2 regions of the Shewanella sp. SM95 genome follow, and region 2 is predicted to be linked to the other one. Evidence: riboswitches for the same ligand, from Rfam matches in the RefSeq annotation. Region 2 holds a riboswitch; the other holds the start of a gene.

Region 1 (4,220 bases), on a different contig from region 2:
GATAATATTGAGCATGCCTTCGCGCGCCCAATCTTCAATCACGTTCGCCATGTCCTCTGGGGTTTCATCATAGCCGCCAAACTCGTTCGGCAGGCCCGCGTTCGGATGCGCCGACACATAACACTCACTGATGCGCGATAATTCTTCCACATACGGGCGCAGCTCTTTTGGTCCGAGCGCACAGTTAAGGCCGATAGATAAGGGCTTGATATGGCGCAGGGAATTATAAAAAGCTTCGGTGGTTTGGCCGGTAAGGGTGCGGCCAGAGGCATCGGTAATGGTGCCCGAGATCATGATAGGCAATCTGTCTTTAGAATGCTGACCAAATAAGTCATCAAACACCGATTCAATTGCAAACAGTGCGGCCTTGGCGTTTAAGGTATCGAAGATGGTCTCGACCATAATGATATCCGCGCCGCCTTCAATCAGCGCCTTAGTGGACTCTCGGTAAGCGCTCACTAACTCATCGAAGCTGACGTTGCGGTAGCCTGGGTCATTCACATCTGGGCTAATCGAACACGTACGGTTAGTGGGGCCTAACACACCAGCGACGTAACGTGGAATGCCTGTGGCAGCAAAGACTTCATCACAGGCTTCACGGGCGAGGCGCGCGCCGGCTAAGTTAATTTCGGCAGACAGCGACTGCATGTCGTAGTCAGCCATGGCAATAGTCGTAGCATTAAAGGTGTTGGTTTCAATGATGTCTGCACCGGCGTTTAAGTAGTCGGTGTGAATTTGTTTGATGATGTGGGGTTGCGACAACACCAATAAATCGTTGTTGCCTTTGACGTCAGTGTGCCAATCTTTAAAGCGTTCGCCGCGATAGTCCTCTTCTTCCAGCTTGTAGCCTTGGATCATAGTGCCCATGGCACCGTCTAAGATCAGAATGCGCTCTGCAAGCTGTTTGCGTATGTCTGCCAATATCTGGCCGGCTTTGGTAGAGGGTATCGTCATAAATAGTTACCTTAAATACAGCTAAGTTAAGTCCAAAAATCGGCCATTGTTATGCTAAGTGCATTTTATTGTCGTCTGCCGACATTTTTTGAATACTTGTTCTTAAAAATTTGTTTTGGACATTTAAACGTATAGACGTCCATAATACGCGACTTATGATTGTCAGGGCAAGATGAAAGTCAAAGGCATTAGGAGCGAGAATCGAGAATCTAGAATTTAAGCCCTCGGCTTGAGTTCCTAGCATCTAGTCCCTAACTAAAAAGGCATATATGAAACAAGTTCGATTGTTATTGTTGCGCCACGGTGAGTGTGAAGGCGGCGCTATTTTGCGGGGTCGTGTGGATGTGCCTTTGAGTAAAAAGGGTTGGCAACAAATGTCGGCAGCAGTTGAGTCACAGGCCAGCGTGTGTAGCGCGATTTATAGCTCGATTTCACGCCGCTGCGCCGATTTTGCCCACGCTTTTGCCGCCGAGCTGCATTCGACGGCGGCACTGATATCTGAGTCAAGGCCATTGCAGGCGCAGTGTTTGTCGGGTTTACAGGAAATTGATTTTGGTGATTGGGACGGTTGTCGGCTCGATGACCTGTATCAACAAGAGGGCGAACACTTAGCGGCGTATTGGCAAAACCCTTGGCAAAATCCGCCGCCCAATGGTGAAACTATGGCAAGTTTTGAGTCGCGGGTGAATGGGACGATTGACCAGATACTCGCCGCCGAGTTTGAACGATTGACCCTTGACTCACATAAAATGGGTAATGAAAACAGTGCCATTAATGAAACCACTGACAATATGCCAGCCACTCAAGTGTGGGTCGTGACCCACGGCGGGGTGATCCGTCACTTAATGGCGCGTGCCTTAGGGGTTGAACGGGCGGTGGGGTTTTATAGTCAACTCGATTTACCCGTGGCGGCCGTGGTGAGCATTAATGTGCTGCAAGATGAACAGGGTGCCTGCTATTGGCGTTTAGATTGGCCGAGTGGGCGCAGGTGTTGAGGCCTTATTTCACGACCTAGGAGTTATGGTGTAGGCGTGATCGTTTGGCGAGAATAAGCTGACATGAAAATATTCTGATTTAAACAGCATTGCCTAATGGGATAGATGTAGGATAATGCTTTTCCCTGACGTTTGAACGAGATAGCGTATTACATGCGCAATGAGTGATAACGTCGCAGAAATAGGTGTTGGGAATAGACTCTCTTTGTTCGAATCGCTCCGTTGTTTTAATTCACAGTGGCGTTGTTAACAAAGAGCATATCAACCCAAACATAATAGGGAATCGGGGAGCTGCTCGTCAGTCAGCCCGAACTGTGCCCGCAACTGTGAGTAGTGAAAAAGATCTCGAATCTTCTTCCCTACAAGTCAGGAGACCTGCCTATTTCTGTTATCGCTGCGTGCAGCCTTAGTTCTCGAGCGGGTGACTCGAGGGAGCAGATGACAATATGCACAACCTTTTTTTATACAGGTTTGGACTTGATAGGAGCGCCGCTTAGGTGAAACTTTCCGCAATCCAAACTAACAGCCCCGTGAATGACACTAACCCGTCATTGAGCCCGTCAGTCGCGCTCAATGTGAGCCAGTTGAGCTGGTGTATCGATGGCAAAACCATTCTTTCCAATATTAACTTTACGCTGCCAACGGGGCAGATGCTGGGGCTGATTGGCCCTAACGGTGCGGGCAAGTCCAGTTTGCTGCGCTGTTTGTATCGGTTTGTTCGCCCGACTCAGGGCAAAATTACCCTTTTTGATCAAGATATTGAGCGCTTGTCGCCCAAGGCGTTTGCCTGTCGCGTCGCCGTAGTGCAGCAGGATACACCGCACTATTTTGACCTCACCACAGAGCAATTGGTCAGCATGGGCTTAACGCCCCACAAGGGCATGTTTGATACCAATTCGAGCTGTGATACTGAGCGTATTGCTAAGGCTTTAGAGAAAGTTGGCTTGAGCCATAAGATGCACCAACAATATGAGCACTTATCCGGCGGTGAAAAGCAACGCGCCTTGATTGCCCGCGCCATAGTGCAGCAGCCGCAACTTTTAATCCTCGATGAGCCAACGAACCACCTCGATGTGCGCTATCAAATTCAAATCCTCGAATTGGTGCGTAGTCTTGGGATTAGCGTGATTGCCTCAATTCATGATCTTAATTTAGCCAGTGCCCTGTGCGACAGTTTGTTGTTGATCCATAACGGGGAAGTCAGCGCTATGGGGACGCCAACCGAAGTATTAACCGAGGCGCGAATTGGCGATGTGTTTGGCGTGTGTGCTCAGGTATCGCCCCATCCACAACATAAAAAGCCCTTAATCAGCTATTTTTATGGTTACCACCATGTAGATCATGGCCTGAACGAGCGAGGCGAGGGTGGATGACTCAGGGGAGTAAACAATATTTCATCTCATATTTGGGGCGTATCGTGACACCGTTGACGAGACAACAACTGATGCTGCTCGTATTAGGTATCATCACTTTGATAACGCCTATTGCCGCGACGAGTTTTGGTGCGGCGAACATCAGTTTTACGGATGTTATTCAAGTATTTATCAATAAAGCGACGAACCTCACTCAAGCCAATGGCATGACTGAGCGCATTGTGATGGAGCTCAGGTTGCCGCGCATTTTACTGGCTTTTGTGGCGGGAGCGGGTTTGTCACTGGCGGGCAGTGTGTTGCAAACCGTGACTCGCAATCCGCTCGCCGATCCCTATTTGTTTGGCATTAGCTCTGGCGCGTCCTTTGGCGCTGTGGTGATGTTGACCTTATTCACTGGCTCTGGATTTTTTGATAATGCGGGCATGGCGGCACATTCTGGGCTTTTTAGCGGTTCGGGTGCCTTGTCTGGATTACTTTGGTTTAGCTTGCCCTTGGGCGCTTTTATTGGCGCGAGTTTGTCGGTGTTGATAGTGCTTGCTTTGTCAGGCTTAGGGCTCAATAGCCAAGTGGAGCGCATGCTGCTCTCTGGTGTGGCGACCTCCTTTATGTTCGGCGCATTAACGAGTCTGCTGCTGTATTTCGCCAGTCCGCAGGCGACAGCCTCTGTGCTGTTTTGGAGTTTAGGCAGTTTTGCAAAGGCCAGTTGGTCCTTGTTAGTACTGCCGACACTGGTGATTGGTGCGAGTTTATTCATTATTTTAGGCATGAAACGGCAGATCATGGCGTTGCAGGCGGGGGATGAAACGGCGCATACCTTAGGGGTGAATGTGCCTAAGCTGCGGCTCAATATGTTGCTGCTCTGCTCCTTGATTACCGCTATTTTGGTGGCTACCTGCGG
Region 2 (4,220 bases):
CAGAGTAAACTGTGAGCATTTTCGTCTTTTTATCAACAAGCTGCTAGAATTCTGCCCATTTTTGACACTAGGCGATGTTAGGTAAATCCATTCTCGCTCTGTCCGCTGCACAACATTGAATGACATCTCCAAGCAAATATAAGGAAATAAGTAATGCTCACTCATCGAATCACTTGGCCTAAGGTTTTACTCGTGGGCATGGTTGCCATGCAGATCTCTGGCTGTAGCGATCCTCAACCTATGGCCGTTGTGGAAAGTAATAACGAGTCATTGCTACAGTTTGATAACGGCAAACTGCTCCAACTTAAGGAAAATCCGAGTCCACAGTATCGCCATATTCCCTGTGATTTACCCGCAGTCGAGACTGTGGTCAACAACAGTTCGGCCTTTGCGGCGTTAACACAATCTGGTGAGGTGATCACTTGGGGTGACAGTTATGCTGGCGGTGATAGCCGCGAGGTGACGGAGCAGCTTAAGCAAGTTAAGCAAATCGTCCCAGTTAAGGACGGGTTTGCCGCGCTACGTCAAGATGGCACTGTGGTGTACTGGGGCAATGCGGGGAAATATAGCCTCGACAAAGCCCTACAAAACCGCATGACCAATATTACCAAATTGTTCGCCAATCAAGAGGCCATTGCCGCCCTTGATGCCAATGGCAAGGTGCATACTTGGGGTTATGGCCCCTACGGCGGCAATAGCTTACATGTGCAGGATCAATTAGTTGATGTTGTTGATATCTTCGCCAGAGGACGCAGTTTTGTCGCCCTCAAAAAAGAAGGTAGCGCGGTGATTTGGGGGCAGGTTGAAGAGTCGACCAATATGAAAAAGTTACTCCCGCAGCTTACGGATGTAGCGAAGATCGAATATTTTCAACACACCTATGCCGCCTTGAAAAAGGACGGCACTGTGGTGAGTTGGGGCTGGCGCAGTGATGCTTACTCGATCCGCAGCGCCTTAAAGGATGTGGCGAGTATGACGGCAAACAATTGTGCCTTTGCGATTTTAAGCCCTACGGGGGATGCACATTTTTGGGGCGATGGGATTAACTGTGGTATCGATTGGATTAAAAAAACCGATATCACAGGGGTAAAAGAGATTATCAGCATTGGCTCAGGCTTTTTATTACTGCAGGATAAGGCCGTGCCGCAAATAGTGGCCGACGATACTGATTACGCTCATATGTTTGGGTTTCATTATGCCCAAGAGATTCTTGATAAATATTGGCAGGAAGGCAGCATCATTACCCAAGGGCCTGCCTCCTTTGTGTTTACACGTCCCGATGGCAAAGTGGTGCCTGTTGGTTATCGCGCCAACCGTGAAAATGTGGAGAAGTTGATTGCACGTATTCCGCGCCTTACTTGGTTAGATGGCGCAAATGACGGTTATGTTGGCATCAGCGAAAAGGGGGAACTGGTCTCTTGGTCGATGAATTTGCCAATGTTCGACAAGTCGCCAGTGCAACCTGCTGACTCGTTAGTGATTAAACCGCTGGATTTTACCCCCGTTGCCCAATGTGAAACCTCTAAGCAGCGTCAGGTGATTTTGAGCAAAGACAGACCAAAACCTGCGGCAAAAAACTGGGATGGTGTTTTCTAGCTCATGTGAGTTTTCTCGCTAACTTGAGATTAATGGACTTTCATCCGTATAGACGTCTATAATGCGCGCGCTCAGGTCTGATATGCTCTGAGCCTTGTTGGGCGTTAACAGGTTGTACGCCCTTTGAACCTAATTTTGAGTCAACCTTCTGTGGTGCTTGCGTGCGAAAGCCGTGAGATAATCGGGAAGCCAGTGAAATTCTGGCACTGCCCCCGCAACGGTAAAAGGTGAGAGACGACCGCGTTTGATTGGTGTGTTCAAGACAGAACCCGAAAGTCAGAATGTGAAAGGTCAGTCTCGCGTTAATCCAACTTTAATGGATTAACATAGCCTAAGTCCGGAGACCGGCCCTAAAGGTGTTTTTGAGATTTCGGTGGGCAGATCTCAAAATGCGATAATCACCGTCAGTATTTACGACTGAATTAACGGTATCGTGGCGTCAATGCCCCGTTTTCCTTGCAGGAGTTAAAGGTAAAATGGGAACAAATCCAACAAAAATCGCGCTGCTGATCGGCAGCCTATGCAGTTTTTCAATTATCGCGCCCGTTATGGCGGCTGACGATACCAGCACAGCTAAAGTCGACGAGCATCTTGTCGTGATCGGCCGCTCTGATAAGACCCCGTTAAATATTGCCGCCAATGTGAATGTGATTGATGCCGCGGCGATTGAAATGAGTGGCGCGACTAATTTGACCGACGTCTTACGTGGTCAAAGCGGTATTCAAATTTCGGATAACAATATTGGAACTAGCTTTGCTATGCGTGGTTTTAGCGCCAGCACTGCCGTTAATAACACGCTGATTTTACTTGATGGTCGTCGTCTCAATAATATCGATATCGCAGCGCCTAGCCTTAATGCCATTCCGCTTAATCAAGTGGATCGTATTGAAATTTTATCGGGTAGTGCGGGTGTGCTTTATGGCGATCAAGCGGTAGGTGGCGTGATCAATATTGTCACTAAATCCCCTGAAAATACAGGTGGTAGCGTACAGTTATCTGGCGGTAGCTTTGATACCTATGAAGGTCGTGGTGATGTGTCTGGCGCGATCAACAAAGATTGGCGTTACTTTTTCACAGGTAGTTATAACCAAGGTGACAACTATCGCCAGCATAATGCCAACGAAACCGGCTCTATTCTTGGCCGCATTCAATATAAAACAGCCACAGACTCGTTCTTTGTTGAAACCAGCTACTACGATAACGATCGTGAAAATCCGGGCTCGCTTACTGAAAAGCAATTTAAAGACGATCCCCGTGCTTCATCAAATAAGGTAGAGTATGCCCACGAGATGACCACTGCGGCGCGAACGGGTTACCAGCATCAGCTTAATCAAAACTGGGCGCTGGCGGCGGATTTAGATTACAGCGATACCTTAGTGTCTTCTCTTAATTGGGGGGCGAACAGCCATAACACACGCTCACTGTTAATGTTTAGCCCTAAAGCGTTAGCGAATTACAGCACGCGTCAAGGCGAGCTAAGCCTAGTCACAGGTTTAGACATCAGCCGTGGCAAGGCTGATTTTGACACTATGGCGCGCAGTAATGTGCAGCAAATGCAAAGCGCCTATCTACAAGCTACAGTGCCTTTAAGCCATACTTTAAGTTACGTTGTGGGTGGCCGTTATGCGCGGGTGACCGACGAGTTAGTCGATGGCAATGTCTATCCTAATGGCATGGATTTAGACGAAAATGCCCACGCATTCGAACTGGGTTTAAATTACCGCCCAACTGCGGAGCACAGACTCTATGTGCGCGCTGATGATAACTTCCGTTTTGCCAAAGTGGATGAGCAAGCTTATACATCGCCGGGCGTATTTGGCTTAAAGCCGCAAACAGGCCGTTCCTATGAGGCGGGTTGGGATTGGGCTGTCGCTAGTCAAACCCTGCGAGTCAGCCTATATCGTCTCGATTTAGAGGATGAAATTGTTTATGACTCGAGTGCAGTTAAACCCATAGGTGGAAATTTCAACGGCGCAAACGTTAATGCCGACGCTTCTCGTCGTTATGGCGCGGGTGCCGATTGGGATTGGCAGGTGACTAAAGCGCTGCAACTCGGGCTGGAATATAACTACACCGACGCCGAATTTACCGATGGTGCTAACGATGGCAAAGAGCTGTCTTGGGTGGCAAAACACACGGGACGCGGTTATGTCAGCATGGATTTTGCTGAGCATTTCCAAGTATTTGCCGAAGCTATCTACACGGGGGATCGTTTTATCGAAGGCGATAACGCTAATCAAGGTGATAAGCTAGCAAGTTACGTGCTTGGTAATTTAGCCTTGAATTATAATCGTGATGCTTGGCTTGCCAGTCTGCGTATCGATAATGTATTCGATAAAGATTATGTTAGCGCAGGTTATTACGGTGGCGATTGGGGGGATAGTTACTATTCTGGTCGAGGTCGCGATATTCGTTTCACTGTGGGCTACCGCTTCTAAATATTAATGAGCTATCTAACTAACAAAGCCAGACTCAGTCTGGCTTTTTATTTTTTACGCTGAGTTCAAAGAATAAATCTTAAAATAGGTATAGTCTTGAATATCGTTTTAGTAGAGTGGTTTAATTGTCGTTATCTATAGTGTTAGCGGGCAGTCATTACTAAATAGGAGTAATTTATATTTTAC

The links. A riboswitch is a leader RNA that binds a small molecule or an ion and turns the genes downstream of it on or off. The one in region 2 is predicted to bind cobalamin.
Region 1: another riboswitch for cobalamin. It lies ahead of L5M29_RS17940 (ABC transporter ATP-binding protein); the one in region 2 lies ahead of L5M29_RS18850 (TonB-dependent receptor).

Annotation. Positions count from the first base shown of each region.
Region 1 covers NZ_JAKKSE010000019.1:6,895-11,114, forward strand. The annotation lists gene metH (methionine synthase) at 1-954, opposite strand, end outside; gene L5M29_RS17935 (histidine phosphatase family protein) at 1,224-1,949, shown strand; cobalamin riboswitch at 2,171-2,347, shown strand; gene L5M29_RS17940 (ABC transporter ATP-binding protein) at 2,447-3,322, shown strand; gene L5M29_RS17945 (FecCD family ABC transporter permease) at 3,319-4,220, shown strand, end outside.
Region 2 covers NZ_JAKKSE010000021.1:43,576-47,795, reverse strand. The annotation lists gene L5M29_RS18855 (hypothetical protein) at 154-1,596, shown strand; cobalamin riboswitch at 1,731-1,964, shown strand; gene L5M29_RS18850 (TonB-dependent receptor) at 2,073-4,034, shown strand.